DNA from 4 places in the Sporosarcina beigongshangi genome. Region 2 is predicted to be linked to each of the others. Evidence: riboswitches for the same ligand, from Rfam matches in the RefSeq annotation. Region 2 holds a riboswitch; each other region holds the start of a gene.

Region 1 (4,205 bases), on a different contig from region 2:
TTACGAATGATATTTACACACGTGAAGACGCTCAATTTTTAATAAATAGTGGTGTGTTGGAAGAGAACCGCATTTTAGGTGTTGAAACGGGAGGTTGCCCGCATACAGCCATTCGTGAAGATGCTTCGATGAACTTTGCAGCAATAGATGAACTGAAAAACCGTTTTGCCGACTTGGATATTATCTTTGTGGAAAGTGGCGGCGATAATTTGTCTGCGACGTTTAGCCCTGAGCTTGTTGACGGTTATATCTATGTCATTGATGTTGCAGAAGGTCAGGATATTCCGCGTAAAGGCGGTCCAGCATTAACGCGCTCAGATTTATTATTAATTAATAAAACTGATTTAGCTCCGTATGTTGGCGTGGATCTTGAATTGATGGATAGTGATGCAAAAAAAATGCGTAATGGTCGTCCATATATTTTCACGGATGTACGAACGCAGAAAAATGTTGATAAAGTAGTCGATTGGATCAAGCACAGTATGCTGTTGGAAGGTGCAGGTGCTTAAACCAACCCGCGCCATCCATCACGGGAAACTGGATATGGCATTCGAATTAAGGAGAGGCTTTACACGGATGCCGCATGTTTACCAACAGCCTCCGTTGAAGGCGAGTCGGGAATTGTACGAAGGACAAGATCCGACTGCGACCGTCTATATTATGGAGTCGTCTGGCGGGATGGTATCGGGGGATCGCAATGATATTACAGTGAAGCTTGGACCAGATAGTCGAGTACGGTTGACGCAGCAATCGGCGTTGAAAATCTATCCGTCGCATACGGGTGATATATGCCTGTTTACAATCGAGGTCGACCTTGCGGAACGTTCGCGTTTGGAGTGGATGCCTGAGGTGCTTATTCCATTTGTTGACGCGAAATTTCAAGTGGACACAACGCTACGAGTTGCGGATGATGCGACGATATTATGGGGCGAGATTGTCGCGCCTGGACGTGAAAAACGTGGTGAGGTATTTGATTATCAATCATTTCGGTCGAATTTTAAGATTTTCGTTGAGGATGAGTTGATCGCTTTTGACTCGCTACATTTTGCACCGCAGGATGTTGACCTTGGTAGCATAGGTGTCCTTGAGGGAGCGATGTATGTCGGTTCCATTTGGCTTGTTTCGCCGAATGCCAAGGATGTTGATGTGCGCGCATTGCAGGAAACGTTGCGGATTGAAGAGGGATTGAAGGCCGGTATAACGAGGCTTGAAGGCAATGCAATTCACTGCAGATGGCTGGCGGTCGACCAGTGGAAGATGCAAGAAGAAATGAAGCGCGTGTATGCGTTGCTGGCGGATATGGTTTAAAAGGACACCCTTGCGAAGGGTGTCCTTTTTGGCGGTGGAAGGCATGTTGATTTATCTTGACAGTTACTAAAAGCTCCCTAATCGATTTTCAGTTTTCAGTTCGTGGAAAATGCCTGATTAGGTGTATACTGTATTCAAGTAATGTTACTAGGGAGAGAATTCGATGATAGAAAATAGACCTATGGGCCAATCGCGCACAATCCAGACGAAACTAGTTTTACCGCCAGATACCAATCACCTTCAGACGATTTTTGGGGGACAGGTCCTCGCCTATATAGATGAAATTGCTGCAATTACGGCAATGAAACACTCAAATACGGCAGTTGTTACTGCCTCAATTGATTCAGTTGATTTCATGTCATCTGCACGTGTCGGTGATGTGCTAGAGCTTGAAGCAATTGTCACATCAACGGGAAGAACGTCGATGGAGGTTTTCGTATCTGTCCATTCAATGAATCTATTAACGGGTGTAACGAAATTGACAACAGAATCCTTTTTGACGATGGTTGCTATGGATGAAAACAATAAACCTACGCCAGTGCCGGGTATTTATCCGGAAACGGAAGTTGAAAAGAGCTTGTTCGACACGGCACCAGCACGTCGTGAACATCGGAAATTGCGGAGTGAGATGAAGCATTAATCTGAACGAATAGTATGTCAATTTAAAATAGTTTTCACTTTACCTGTTGACATTCTATTTAGGGGCATGTAAAGTATGAGCTACCAACTGAATACGTAACTTTCTTATCCAGAGAGGTGGAGGGACTGGCCCTTTGATACCTCAGCAACAGACTTTTTTAGTACTGTGCTAATTCCAGAAGCCGAAGCATTTTGCTTGTAGCTTGAAGATAAGAAGAGCAAAAAGCGAAATTGCCAAAACCTCTTCTTGAATTGTAGAAGAGGTTTTTTTGTTCTATCTGGAGACTGTTACCTTCAAGGAAATAGGGAGGGAATTTATGTCGAATGGATTAATCAAACAGTACGCTCATTCGCGATACTGCCCCAAGATAAGCAAGTAGCAGCACTCATTTGTGCTCTTACTATAAGATCATCATTTACTACTAAAAATAGAAAGAAGGAATTTACCATGACAAATACATCAACTACTGTAACGAAAGCGCCATTCAGAGCAGATCACGTAGGAAGTTTACTACGTCCAGATAATTTGCACCAAGCTCGAAAAGAATTCAAAGAAGGTACGCTTACAGCACAACAATTACGTGAAGTTGAAACGCAGGAAATTAAGCGTGTTGTCGATAAGCAAATTGAAGTCGGCTTGGAGCTTGTGACGGATGGTGAATTTAGACGTACATGGTGGCATTTGGACTTCTTGGAGCATCTAAATGGCATCGAAGGTTATGTGCCAGAAACGGGCTATGAGTTTGATGGTGTAGAAACTGAACGCTACAACATTCGTACAACGGGAAAAATCTCATTTAATTCAGATCATCCTTTCATTAAGGACTTTGTCGAATTCAATAAAATTGTCGATGGTCGTGCGGTTGCCAAACAAACGATTCCGAGCCCGAACCAATTATTCCATCCTGATATTTTCAACGCAGCGGTATATCCCGACTACGAAGCATATGCGGTGGATATCATCAAAGCTTATCAAGATGCGTTAAAAGCCTTTTACGATGCGGGCGTTCGTTATTTACAATTGGATGATGTTTACATTGCGGCACTTTCTTCGCCTGATCTTCAGTTCGGCGATCAAGGCTATACAAGAGAACAATTTATAGATCTAGCCTTACGTGTCATCAACGGTGTGTTGGAAGGAAAGCCGGAAGATTTAATCGTCACAACGCACTTATGCCGTGGAAATTACCAATCGACGTGGGCATTCCAAGGTAGCTATGGACTGATTGCACCAACATTATTCGCGAAGGAAAAAGTAGATGGCTTCTTCTTGGAATATGACGATGAGCGTTCAGGAGACTTTCAACCATTGGACCATATACCAAACGGAGGTGCAAATGTCGTCCTTGGTGTTGTCACATCGAAAGACGGTAAACTAGAAGACAAAGAAACGATTAAAGCGCGTATTCAGGAGGCGGCAAAGTATGTGCCACTTGAACAACTGTGCCTTAGCCCACAATGTGGCTTCGCTTCTACACATCATGGCAACAAGCTGACAGAAGATGAGCAATGGGAGAAATTAAAGTTTATCGTAGATGTTGCAAAGGAAGTTTGGAAGTAAAATAAATAATCCTGAACAAAGCCCATTCGCTTTGCTCAGGGTTATTTATTTTGCAATAAAAGGGACAGTGAAGATTGTTTGTGCATCGGTTTACCGATTGCGAGAGATGTTTTCATAAGGTGACAGTACCTCTACTATACACGCCTTTATGTGGATAAGCCTTGGAATGTACGAATAGAAATAGTTTTCGCCCACTGACTTACTAACAGATTCAGTCATATTTGCTAGTAATCAACATATGAATGTGGACAAGCTGTTGTTTAGTGAGAATTGGTTGATTATCCACATGTGGGTAACTAATTTACTTCGCTTTGGTTGTTTGAAGAGAAATTTGTCCACACATGTTCGACAAAGAATCTTTATGAATAGAGTGAAACTTCGTCCATTCATTTCCGTATATAGGTAAAAGGGGTGTGGGCGATGAGGCAGGATATACATGAACGGCAAATGGATCTAACGATGAGGCGGACTGCGTATAATCGTATTAAAAGGCGACTTGATGGGGCAGAGGTTCAGTTAAAGGAGGCCATTGTGCTACGTGATGAGCTTCATAGACAATTGACGAAAGAGCAACAAGATGTTGTGAAGCTTGGGAAATTTTCTTTTGCGAATAAAATCAAAGAGTGGACAGGTAAATGGGATGAACAGATGGAGAAGGAAATTGCTGAGGCGGCTGAAGCGGAATTGAAATTTAATG
Region 2 (4,205 bases):
TTTGTACTTATAGGTAAGTCCTCGTACGAAAAACGTTTATAAAGATTGCGACATGTCTATCCATCGGTTTTATCAACAGTACAAACATTATTTTTCTAACAGTAATAAATGACTCTAATCATTCCGCAAGTTCCCTTAACCTGTTCACATTAATTTCCCCTGTTAATCGTTTATAAAAAAAGAAATTATCTCTTAAAGTATCTTCGCTATTTACTATAGTTTTTGAAATTAACTTATCTTTCTTATCGTAAAATTTCACTCTAAATCCAGCACCCATTCTACCAAATGCTACTCCCGAAATCTTAAAATCAACATTTTCAAAGTCCGAAATTATTTCTTTAATCTCAGCTGCATCTGTGATTTCCTTAAATCCTCCTGTATTTCCGTTCAAAATAGTGATTTTTGCTATTTCCTCTGAATCACCTATTATCCTTTTACAAATCTGCTTATCGAAAAAAGCACAGCAAGTGGAATCACCCCCACTCACTGTGCCTTTTTTCTTTACAATTACTGTCCCGCTTGTTCTTTCAAAGCAGCAGCTCTGTCTGTTTGCTCCCATGGTAATTCGATGTCTGTACGGCCGAAGTGACCGTAAGCAGCTGTTTGTTTATAAATTGGACGACGTAGGTCAAGCATTTTGATGATGCCGGCTGGACGAAGATCGAATAATCCACGTACAAGCTCCACCAATTTGCTTTCTGCTACTGTGCCTGTTCCAAATGTATCAATCGAAATCGATACAGGTTGCGCTACACCAATTGCATAGGCAAGTTGGACTTCACAACGATCTGCAAGTCCCGCGGCCACGATGTTTTTCGCCACATAACGAGCCGCATAAGAAGCGGAACGGTCCACTTTTGTTGCATCTTTCCCAGAGAATGCACCGCCACCATGACGTGCATAGCCACCGTATGTGTCCACGATGATTTTACGACCTGTTAGACCCGCATCTCCTTGTGGTCCACCAATAACAAAACGTCCCGTTGGGTTAATGAAGTATTTCGTATTGTCGTCAATCAATTCAACTGGTACTACAGCGTCAATGACAACTTCTTTTATGTCATGCTGAATTTGCTCAAGCGTCACTTCCGGATGATGTTGTGTTGAAATGACGATTGTATCGATTCGAACTGGATTATTCTGTTCATCATACTCAACTGTCACTTGCGTTTTCCCGTCAGGGCGTAAGTAATCTAGCGTCTCTTCTTTACGTACTTGTGCAAGACGACGTGAAAGTTTGTGCGCAAGGCTAATTGGAAGTGGCATCAATTCTGGTGTTTCATTGCAAGCATAACCGAACATCAAACCTTGGTCACCTGCACCGATTGCTTCAAGTTCATCTTCCGTCATAGAACCTTCGCGTGCTTCTAGTGCTTGGTCAACGCCCGCAGCAATGTCAGCTGATTGTTCGTCGATTGCAGTCAAAACTGCTGATGTTTCCCAATCAAAACCATATTTCGCACGTGTATAGCCAATTTCTTTTACTGTTTCACGAACAACTTTTGGAATATCTACGTAAGTCGTCGTCGTAATTTCTCCTGCCACTAGGACAAGCCCAGTCGTAATCGTTGTTTCACATGCGACACGCGCATTTGGATCTTCTAGTAAAATCGCATCTAAAATAGCATCCGAAATTTGGTCACACATTTTGTCCGGATGTCCTTCTGTTACTGATTCTGATGTAAATAGTCGACGATTTGTCATGTTAGTTCCTCCTATATCCTACGAGATTGATACGGTACTCATATGTCCCATGTAGAGTCCCATTCCTATAGGGAAAGGAACTGCAAGCCATTGCGAGCTCTATACACGAGGATAAAGGGCGATATCATATAATCAATTACGCCTCGGCGTAATTGCGTCCCAATTTTGAATTGCGCGGGCGCAATTAACTCCCTTCAAAATTTGTGCCATCCGCCGGAGGCTTTATCTTTGTTTAACAAGTATTGTATGCCTGCTGAACAAAGATAAAAGCCCTTCACTCACGTATTAACTACATGAGTGAAGGGCATGATTTCTAAAGCACCTTTCACTCTTATCATCCAAAATATTTATCTGTACCCAGATAAATACCTTGCTACAGGTTTGGCACCTTCGCGTAGACAACATGGTCTTTGCAGGTTGCCGGGTTTCATAGGGCCTGACCCCTCCACCAGCTCGGGATAAGAGTATCCGTTCAACTATCCATACTACGTAAATTATCGATTTTTGTCAATTAATTTTGATGTTTTGCATATAAATACGTTGCAAACGTATTTGCGCCCAGATTTTTCTCGAGCTTGCTCGAGAAATTCCTTTAAAAAATCTGTGGCATCCGCCGGAGGCATTAACTTGATTCAGCAGGGGTTCTTCTGCTGAATCAAGTTAATTAGTTGCAGTTTGAATTAGTATAGACTATTATTCTTAATGTGTTATACTAATTAAAAATAAGATGTCACCCACTGCATGGGTCTATATCAAAAGGATGGTAGATGACTATGATATCAGCGAAAATGAGCGACAAGCTTAAAGATCTTCTTTCAGGTAAAAATGTAAAAATTCAGCTTTCTGTTCCACAGCTTGTTGAAAAGGCAACAGCACGTGGAGAAGCGCAATTAACTGCCGATGGCGCGATCACGGCACAAACTGGCAAGTATACGGGTCGCTCCCCTAAAGATAAATACATCGTTGAAGAAGCATCTACAAAAGACAAAATTGATTGGGGCAACGTAAACCGCCCGATTTCTTCTGAAATTTTTGATTCACTATATAATAAAGTCATTAACCACTTAAAAGTCAATGATGAGCTATTCGTTTTCAAAGGATTTGCAGGTGCTGACCCGGCCTCACGCCTAGCTATTCAAGTCGTCAATGAGTTTGCATGGCATAATCTGTTCGTTCATAACCTATTCATTCGTCCAACAAAAGAGGAATTGAACAATCATGAGGCGCAATTCACGATTCTTTCTGCTCCTACCTTTAAAGCAGACCCTGCAGTTGATGGGACGAATTCAGAGACATTCATCATTGTTTCAATGGAAAAACGAATCGTCTTAATTGGTGGAACTGAATACGCTGGTGAAATGAAAAAATCAATCTTTTCTATTATGAACCACCTGCTTCCAGAAAACGATATACTCCCTATGCACTGTTCAGCTAACGTTGGTCAAGATGGAGATGTCGCCTTGTTCTTTGGGCTGTCTGGCACAGGGAAAACAACGCTTTCCGCATCTGCAGACCGCAAACTAATCGGTGATGATGAGCATGGCTGGTCTGACAATGGTGTATTCAATATGGAAGGCGGATGTTATGCAAAATGCATTAATTTATCACAAGAAAAAGAACCTGAAATCTTTGGCGCCATTCGTTTCGGTTCCGTTTTAGAAAACGTTGTTGTCGATCCAGACACACGTATTCCTGATTATAATGATGGTTCATTAACTGAAAACACACGGGCGGCATACCCAATTCAAGCAATCGATAACATCGTCGATCCTTCTGTTGCAGGTCATCCGAAAACAATTGTTTTCTTAACTGCAGACGCATTTGGCGTGTTGCCTCCGATTTCGAAATTGACAAAAGAACAGGCCATGTACCACTTCCTAAGCGGTTTCACATCGAAGCTTGCGGGAACGGAGCGTGGCATTACGTCACCTGAAGCTACCTTCTCGACATGCTTCGGCTCGCCCTTCTTACCGCTCCCTGCAACGGTTTACGCAGAAATGCTTGGTAAGAAAATCGACGAGCATGGTGCACAAGTATTCCTTGTCAACACAGGCTGGACTGGTGGCGTATACGGCGTCGGAAAACGTATGGATCTGAAACACACACGCGCAATGGTATGTGCTGCACTTGCAGGGCAATTGAACGATGTTGACACAACGACAAACGATATATTCGGTCTTGAAATGCCAAACGCTATCGAAGGGGTTCCAGCAGAGGTCTTGAACCCACGTAATGCATGGACTGACGGCACTGCTTATGATGTAAAAGCAAATGAATTGGCGGATTTATTCCGTAAAAACTTTAAGAAATTCGGTACAGTTTCTGAAGACATTTCTCTTAAGGGCGGACCTATTGCTTAATAGTTTAAACAGGGTAACACATACTACATGTGCTACCCTGTTTTTATTTTTAGTCATATACATGTATAGTGAAATCTCCTTCAAAAAAGGACTTTACCTCATCAATTTCCGCTTTCTGTTGTAAATAAAAAACTACTTCAC
Region 3 (4,205 bases), on a different contig from region 2:
ATAGTAACAATCTGTTTATATGTACGAGAAAATAATGATCTTGTTGTCAGTGCAAACAGAAGGATAAGTGCCATTGGAATTAGCTTCATGAAAATCTTAAAGCCAACTGGATCTGATGGAATGAGGAAGATATAGATGGCTCCCGTAATCACAATGGCAGTGAGTAATAATTTTTGAATCATTCGTGCAACCCCTTTCCCTAATACCTTTCGAGAAATAGGAAAGAAAATCCTGCCTGGATGATAGGATTCTGTTGAGAAGTAGCTGCGTATTCAATTTAGGTAGTCGAGTTTGCGTCAGAGGGATCCAGTTTGCCCAATTGGTAGCTTCGGTTTGCTCCAAACCTTTCCAAAATAAAAAATTGCCTACCACTAGAAAAATTTCCCGGTGGTAGGCAGTTAAAAAATCGTCAGACGACTGAATAGTTCTTGTGTGCAACAACAGTTAGATTGGATGCGGCCCCAATGAGTTCAGCATCCTTTGAAGAAATCTCCACAATGACAGAGTTTTCGAGAATTTTAAAAATCGTACCATTTACTTCATGGTCGTTACGGACAAACGAAATCTTTTCATCGATTCTGCGCGCTGCGACAAAATCCGATACATCTTTTTCCTTACGTGGAAAAGCCATTCGAATTCCCCCTAGTGTTTATTTTCATCTTTGCCCTTTATAAAGTAAAAAATGCTTAGGTTAAATCCTAAGCGAGGCATAAAAGACGAAACACAACTCAACGAAAATGATAGATCACAAGTTGTCTATTAACTAGTATACCATATTTTGACGGAATTTGCAGGAATGTCGATTCCAACAGGATTTCGAGCGTATCTCATTACGTTGTCGATGATTGAAATATAGATTTTTCATCGACAATCATTTCTTTTTAAACACCGCTGAAACTCGCTTCTCACTACCTACTTTCATCCGTTGGAAGTTCTCGATATGCTTCCAAATCGCAAGCATGAATAATACAATTGCAATGACAATGGGCCAGTAGCCTTCTGACCAAAATGCTAGGGTCAAGAATGTCACGTATAACATCAAAACGCCAAACACCAGAAAGTTAGTCGTAAGTGCAACGACAACCAACAAGGCAAATCCAACGAGCCCGAAACGCCAATCGAGAGCGAGTAATACGCCGATGACCGTAGCAGTTCCTTTGCCACCGTTGAACTGCATGTAAAACGGAAAGTTATGTCCGGCAACAGTTGCGGCACCTACCAAAAATAGTAGTAATGCGACATCATCAGCAGGTAATCCCGCATTCCCTGAAAAAAAGTGTACAAGCAGCACAGCAAGTGCACCTTTCCCGATATCAATCGCCGCCACAAGCGCACCAAACTTTTTCCCCAAGACAATCGTAGCGTTCGAAGCACCGGCATTTTTGACCCCAGTTTCTTTTAAATTAACACCTGAAATCTTCGTTGCAACAACCGAACCATGTAAGCATCCGATTAAATATCCGCACAGTAGCACCGCTATAACCCACAGCCACATACTAATTCCCCCAAACTAGTGATTATCCAATCCCCAAGCTTTGTTGGGAAGACTCTTTATGTCAACATCTATAATGATAACATTATAGAGTAAATACAAGTTTCAGAAAAATTTTTCAATAAACACTTGACATTGTATTGAGAATTCGCCTATACTACTTCACAAGATGGAAAACTAAATCAATCAAACTCTTATCAAGAGCGGCGGAGGGACTAGGCCCTGCGATGCCCGGCAACCGGCAAGTGACTAACTTGCACAGGTGCTACTTCCTACAGATTCGTGTAAGCGGTCTGAAAGATAAGAGGAGGAATAAGCGAAAGCGTAACCCTCTTCTTAGCGTTAAGCGAAGGGGGTTATTTTTTATTCCTGATTTATCCCCGACGCCTCCGCACTTATCCAAAAAATATCCATCTAAAAAACTTCTGGAGGTAATGACAATGACAAAACTTCAACCCGAAACACTTCTTCTACATGGTGGCCAAGAGCCGGATCCGGTAACAGGATCACGCGCGGTGCCGATTCACAGAACAACCTCTTTCGTATTCCGTGACACGGAGCATGCACAAAATTTATTTGCTTTGAAGGAAGCCGGCAATATTTATTCTCGTATTATGAATCCAACGGTCGATGTTTTTGAAAAGCGCGTTGCTTTATTAGAAGGTGGAGCGGCAGCAGTTGCTCTATCTTCAGGAATGGCAGCTATTGCGTTTTCGATTTTAAATATCGCAGGTGCTGGAGATGAAATCGTAGCAGCAAGTAATTTGTACGGAGGTACTTATAATTTATTCGCGGTATCACTTCCACGCTACGGCATCAACGTGAAGTTTGTGGATGCGACGGACCCTGAAAACTTCCGTGCAGCCATTACAGATAAAACAAAGGCGATTTTCGCTGAAACAATTGGTAACCCAAGCCTTCATGTGCTCGATATTGAAGCAGTTGCAAACATCGCACACGACAATGGGCTTCCACTACTCATCGATAATACATTCCCATCACCGTATGGCTCGAATCCTATCGACTTTGGCGCAGACGTTGTCATTCATTCTGCAACGAAATGGATTGGTGGACACGGGACATCTATCGGTGGTGTGGCAATCGATGCTGGTAAATTTGACTGGACACAAGGACGATTCCCTGGCTTTACGGAGCCAGATGAAACGTATCATGGAATCCGTTATGGTATTGACGCGGCAGGTGCAGCATTTGCTACGAAACTTCGTGTTCAAGCACTGCGTGACTTCGGTCCATGCTTGAGCCCAGACAATGCATTTGCTTTCCTACAAGGGCTTGAAACATTGCATTTACGTGTGGAAAAGCATAATGCCAATGCGCTTAAAGTGGCAGATTATTTGAAACAGCATCCGTCAGTGGAGTGGGTAACGTACACGGGTCAGGAAGACCATCCATCGGCTGCCAATGCGAAAAAATATTTGAAAAACGGCTTTGGATCGATTATCGTCTTCGGTATTAAGGGTGGGCGTGAAGCGGGTCGTAATTTGATAGATAATGTTAACATTTGGTCGCATGTTGCCAACGTTGGGGATGCGAAATCACTCATTATTCACCCGGCTTCAACAACGCATCAGCAGCTATCGGCAGAGGGGCTTGAAAAAGCAGGCGTCAAAGAAGAATTGATTCGCCTATCAGTTGGACTGGAAGCGGTAGAAGATATTATCGCAGACCTTGCACAGGCCATTGAGAAGGCAGTACCAGTAACAGCATGACCTTAACTTCTATCTAGCAGGATTTTTACCCTCCCGCTGATTAGTAAGCAATTCATGGAGGTGGCGGTATGTCGTCAATCAAAGTCGCTATACTCGGTTTTGGCACTGTAGGCGAAGGAATTTATAGGATTTTGAATGAAAGAAAAGAAGACATTCAGCAAGAAACGGGTCATACGATTGACATCGTGTCTATTCTCGTACGTGATACGTCGAAAGAACGATTGGCAACACCAGAAACAAAGTTCACAGATGATGTCCAAGAGATTTTGTCGAATCCCGCTATTGATGTCATATTTGAAGCAATTGTTGGTGAAGAACCGGCATTCCGCTATTTAACAGAAGCAATTGACAAGGGCATTCATGTCATTACGGCCAATAAAACGATGTTTGCAAAGCGTGGTCAGGAACTTGCCAGACACGCGGAATCTCGTGACGTTCAAGCGCGATATGAGGCGACAACAGCAGGTGGCGTTCCAATTATCCGGACGATTACGAGCTTGTTGCCAGCAGATCGTGTACGGCGTATTCGCGGAATTTTGAATGGTACATCGAATTTTATCCTCACGAAAATGCGTGAGGAGGAAGTATCATTCGAAGTAGCATTGAAAGAAGCGCAAGCGCTAGGCTATGCGGAAGCAGATCCAACGGATGATATCGGTGGTAAAGATGCGTTCCGCAAACTGATGATTTTAAGCGGCTTGGCATTCGGCAGCCAGCCAGATTGGCAAGATGTTCCGATTGTTGGCATCGACGAGGTAACGATTGAAGGTGTGAAGGATGCGGCAGCGGGGAATCTCCGCTATCGCCATGTTGCTGACATTATAGTAGATGACAGTGGAATGTTGTCCGGCAGTGTTGGTCCTGTACTTATCGGTGCGGATCACCCGTTGTACAGCGTTGATGGGGTAGACAATGCAATTATTGTAGACACAGACCATCTCGGTTCGTTGACACTTATTGGTCCTGGCGCGGGTATGTATCCA
Region 4 (4,205 bases), on a different contig from region 2:
TCTCAGTCGGACCAATTCATGGACGAGTAGTGAGTCGAATTTCTTTTGGTTGCTGGGCTCCAATCCAATTTGACCGAAGATAGAACCGCGATGTCCAGCCATGTTTTCTAAATCGAGAATGGGAAATCCTTTGTCAGCTAGTTTCTTCAAAATAGCTGTTTTGCCTGATCCGGTATAGCCGTTAAGTACAACAAAGGTCGGTGGGAAGTCCTCGCGTTCTAACTCATGGACAACCCATTGCCGAAAAGTACGGACCCCGCCAGCCAACCGAGTCGTATGGATACCCATTAAGTCGAGGACAGTGGCAGCCGTTTTACTGCGCATACCGCCACGCCAACAAAATACTGTTATGGGTGTTTCAATTTGTTTGAATGCGCGAATGAAATCAGGTAACTTCTTTGAAAAGACTTCAAGTCCTCGTTCCTTCGCAGCATCTTGTCCAACCTGCTTATAGAGCGTTCCGATTTCAGCCCGTTCCTCGTCATCAAAAACGGGAATATTGATGCTACCAGGAATGGTTGCTTCATTAAATTCTTTCGGGGACCGTACATCGATGAATGTATGTGGTCCCTTGGCTTGTACGGCTAATAATTCGTCTATCGTTAAGTCTCTAAACACTTTCTTCACCTTCTACACTAAATTATGAAACAACGATACGACCTTTATTATCCTCTGTTACTTCTCCGATAATTCGTGCGTCAACGCCTTGTTGTTGAAGATCATTCAGCAATTGTGTAGCTTCCTGCTCTGCCAATGCAATGAGTAACCCGCCAGATGTGACAGCATCACATAAAATCCAACGGTCAATTTGATCGAGTGTATCTGCATATGTCACAACATTTGCTACGTGGGCAAAGTTGTTTTTTGTGCCTCCAGGTACTTTACCTGCTGCGGCAAGTTCCTTTGTGCGTGGTAAAATGGGCACTTGAGTGGCATGGATATGAATGCCGACATCACTTGCTTTGGCCATTTCAGATGTATGACCAAGCAACCCGAAGCCTGTCACATCCGTAGCAGCATGGACATTGTACTTCGCCATTGCTTCGGCAGCTGTTTTATTAAGTGTAGTCATTACTTTTGTCACTTCAACGACTTCATCTTCAGACAATAACCCATTTTTCAATGATGTTGTGTAGATGCCAACGCCAATTGGTTTTGTTAATAATAATTTGTCGCCAGGTTTTGCCCCCGCATTTGTCCGTACTTTATCCGGATGAACGACGCCTGTGACGGCTAATCCAAATTTGGGTTCCTGGTCGTCAATGGAATGTCCACCAACAAGTGTGACGCCAGCCTCTTTTAATTTATCACCAGCGCCTCGTAAAATATCCGAAAGGATGTCTTTATCCAAAGTAGCAATCGGGAAAGCTACGATATTCAATGCTGTAATGGGCTTACCACCCATCGCATAGACATCGCTGATGGCATTGGTCGCCGCAATTTGTCCGAAATCATAGGGATCATCGACAATCGGTGTGAAAAAGTCGAGTGTTTGTACCATTGCGATATCGTCTGTCAGTTTATAAACACCTGCGTCGTCACTTGTATCGAGACCGACGAGTAAATTTGGATCGGGCATAGCAGGCGGAAGCCCACGTAATACTTGCGCCAAGTCGGCAGGACCAATTTTACAGCCGCAGCCGCCTTTTGTTGTGAGTGAAGTCAATTTTACTGGAATCGTATTCTCCATCATGCATCCACCTTTCGATTGTAAATCTGTTATTAATCTTAACACAATGATGGGAAATACTTATTAGATGTTGAACTAATGATTCCCCGTAATCTTCAGCGAAGGTGCCTTTCTAAATTCATCACTTCCAAAAAGGTATTGCAAATTTTCTATAAATAGCGTAAGGTTGTCAATAATAGAAATAGATCTTCAATTAGCAGTAAAAACAATTTAATAGTTTTTCTTATCTAGAGAGGTATAGGGACTGGCCCGTTGACACCTCAGCAACCACCATTATTGGTACGGTGCTAATTCCAGCAAGTCGAAAAATTGGCTTGATAGATGAGGAAAAGACTTAGTCGAATGCAGAGTCTTCTTCCTTTATTCAATAAAGGAAGAAGCTTTTTTGTTTCTATATAAATTTTTTAAACTAGCTATATGGAAATTGGAACTAGAGAGGGGATAGGCAGTTGGCAAATTTACTTGAGACGATGAAGGAACGTATTTTAATTGGTGATGGTGCGATGGGAACATTACTTTATACAAACGGGGTAGACCGTTGTTTTGAGGAGCTAAATTTGACGCATCCTGAACAAGTGCTTCACGTTCATCAAGCCTATATCGGGGCAGGGGCTGATGTGATTCAAACGAATACATATGGTGCCAACTATATAAAGTTAGCGCGTTATGGACTAGAGGATAGTGTCGAAGAAATCAATAAGGCGGCCGTTGCTATTGCTAAAAAAGCTGCGGGGAAAAATACATTTATTCTCGGAACGATTGGGGGCATTCATGGTTCCAAAACATTGATTGGTACTAAGGAAGAGATCGAGCAAAGCTTTAAGCAGCAACTACAGTGTCTGCTTGCTGAAGGTGTGGATGGCATTCTATTAGAAACCTATTATGATTTTGATGAATTAACAGCAGTGCTCAAAATTGCACGGGAAGCGACGGATATTCCCATTATTACGAATGTCTCGATGCATGAGGCGGGTGTCCTTCAAAATGGCTTGGCGCTCGCAGATGCTTTGCAGCAGTTGGAAGCGTTAGGCGCAGATGTTGTGGGAGTCAATTGTGGATTAGGACCATACCATATGCTGAAAGCTTTAGAGGAAGTCCCGTTGCCGAAGCATGCCTTATTGGCTGTGTACCCGAATGCTAGCTTCCCGAGCTATACGGATGGCAAATTGACGTATGAAAATGAACCTGATTATTTTGGTAAACTGGCACCTAATTTTCGTAAGGAGGGTGTCGGATTACTTGGAGGATGTTGTGGCACGACACCGGCACATATACGTGCACTGGTGGATGGGCTAACGAATCGGGTGCATGTGCAAGATAAGCAAGTGAAAGAACAAGCGGCGAAAATGAATGCTACGGAGCCAAAGAACCTTGATAAACCAACCTTGCTTGAAACGGTGAAAAAAAGACATTCGATTATTGTGGAATTGGATGCACCTAAACACTTAAATACAGCTACTTTTTTTGAAGGGGCACAGGCCCTGCATAATGCAGGTGTGGATGCCATTACATTGGCTGATAATTCCCTGGCATCCCCAAGAATTTGTAATGCATCAATGGGGTCATTAGTAAAACAAAATATTGGTGCAACGCCTCTTGTCCATGTGACCTGTCGAGATCGTAACATCATCGGCCTGCAATCACATCTCATGGGACTCCACACAATGGGTATTACTGAATTATTGGCAATCACAGGAGATCCAACGAAAATTGGTGATTTCCCTGGTGCAACATCCGTTTTCGATGTGACATCCTTTGAATTGATTCAACTCATTAAGCAATTTAATGAAGGGATTTCATGGTCTGGGAAGTCGTTGCAACAGAAAACTTCGTTTACAGTAGCGGCGGCCTTTAACCCGAATGTTCGTCATATCGATCGAGCTGTACAACGAATGGAGAAGAAAATAGAGGCTGGGGCTGATTATTTTATCACGCAGCCAATCTATAGCCCAGAAAAAATTATTGAATTGTACGAAGCAACAAAGCATATCGAAGCTCCGATTTATATCGGTATTATGCCGTTGACGTCATCACAAAATGCAGAGTTTCTTCACAATGAAGTGCCGGGTATTAAGCTGACAGATGAAGTTCGGGCAAGAATGGGGCTGTTTGCGGGAGACCGTGAACAGTCTACGCGAGAGGGCATAGCCGTTGCAAAGGAATTGATTGACGTTGCTTTGGAACATTTCCATGGTATCTATTTGATTACACCGTTTATACGTTATGATATGACGGTTGATTTAACGGAATATATTCATGAAAAAGTGGATGCTGGTGTGACAAAAGAGCCAAAACAAGCGGGTAGTGTTGTTTATTGATAAAGCCGACATGGTCATAATGTCTATCGAAAAGAGAGTGCCGAGTAATTCAGCACTCTCTTTTATAATCACTCTGCACTGCTTCCAAACATGTTTTGAATTATAATAGTTTATAAGTTGAATATGGGGGGAGTATTATGGACGAACTAACGAATTTAGGGATAGGTGTAAATCCAACAATCGATGAGTATCAACTC

Evidence for each region. Region 2 has a riboswitch for S-adenosylmethionine ahead of metK (methionine adenosyltransferase). Riboswitches for the same ligand answer to the same signal wherever they lie in the genome.
Region 1: it holds a riboswitch for S-adenosylmethionine, as region 2 does, so the genes downstream of both, R2B77_RS11880 (5-methyltetrahydropteroyltriglutamate--homocysteine S-methyltransferase) here and metK (methionine adenosyltransferase) in region 2, are expected to answer to the same signal.
Region 3: it holds a riboswitch for S-adenosylmethionine, as region 2 does, so the genes downstream of both, R2B77_RS05145 (O-acetylhomoserine aminocarboxypropyltransferase/cysteine synthase family protein) here and metK (methionine adenosyltransferase) in region 2, are expected to answer to the same signal.
Region 4: it holds a riboswitch for S-adenosylmethionine, as region 2 does, so the genes downstream of both, R2B77_RS15415 (bifunctional homocysteine S-methyltransferase/methylenetetrahydrofolate reductase) here and metK (methionine adenosyltransferase) in region 2, are expected to answer to the same signal.

The regions. Positions count from the first base shown of each region.
Region 1 is NZ_JAWLIR010000023.1:112,026-116,230, forward strand. Features, by position in the region: gene ureG (urease accessory protein UreG) at 1-509, shown strand, start outside; gene R2B77_RS11870 (urease accessory protein UreD) at 502-1,308, shown strand; gene R2B77_RS11875 (acyl-CoA thioesterase) at 1,472-1,948, shown strand; SAM riboswitch class I at 2,050-2,163, shown strand; gene R2B77_RS11880 (5-methyltetrahydropteroyltriglutamate--homocysteine S-methyltransferase) at 2,396-3,508, shown strand; gene R2B77_RS11885 (hypothetical protein) at 3,929-4,205, shown strand, end outside.
Region 2 is NZ_JAWLIR010000009.1:1,293-5,497, forward strand. Features, by position in the region: gene R2B77_RS07130 (hypothetical protein) at 119-559, opposite strand; gene metK (methionine adenosyltransferase) at 508-1,704, opposite strand; SAM riboswitch class I at 2,033-2,169, opposite strand; gene pckA (phosphoenolpyruvate carboxykinase (ATP)) at 2,478-4,064, shown strand; gene R2B77_RS07145 (hypothetical protein) at 4,114-4,205, opposite strand, start outside.
Region 3 is NZ_JAWLIR010000006.1:139,675-143,879, forward strand. Features, by position in the region: gene R2B77_RS05130 (lysoplasmalogenase) at 1-182, opposite strand, end outside; gene R2B77_RS05135 (DUF2187 family protein) at 410-631, opposite strand; gene R2B77_RS05140 (glycerol-3-phosphate acyltransferase) at 872-1,495, opposite strand; SAM riboswitch class I at 1,684-1,799, shown strand; gene R2B77_RS05145 (O-acetylhomoserine aminocarboxypropyltransferase/cysteine synthase family protein) at 1,933-3,222, shown strand; gene R2B77_RS05150 (homoserine dehydrogenase) at 3,291-4,205, shown strand, end outside.
Region 4 is NZ_JAWLIR010000041.1:27,276-31,480, forward strand. Features, by position in the region: gene mnmH (tRNA 2-selenouridine(34) synthase MnmH) at 1-618, opposite strand, end outside; gene selD (selenide, water dikinase SelD) at 641-1,693, opposite strand; SAM riboswitch class I at 1,911-2,018, shown strand; gene R2B77_RS15415 (bifunctional homocysteine S-methyltransferase/methylenetetrahydrofolate reductase) at 2,140-4,008, shown strand; gene R2B77_RS15420 (diguanylate cyclase domain-containing protein) at 4,146-4,205, shown strand, end outside.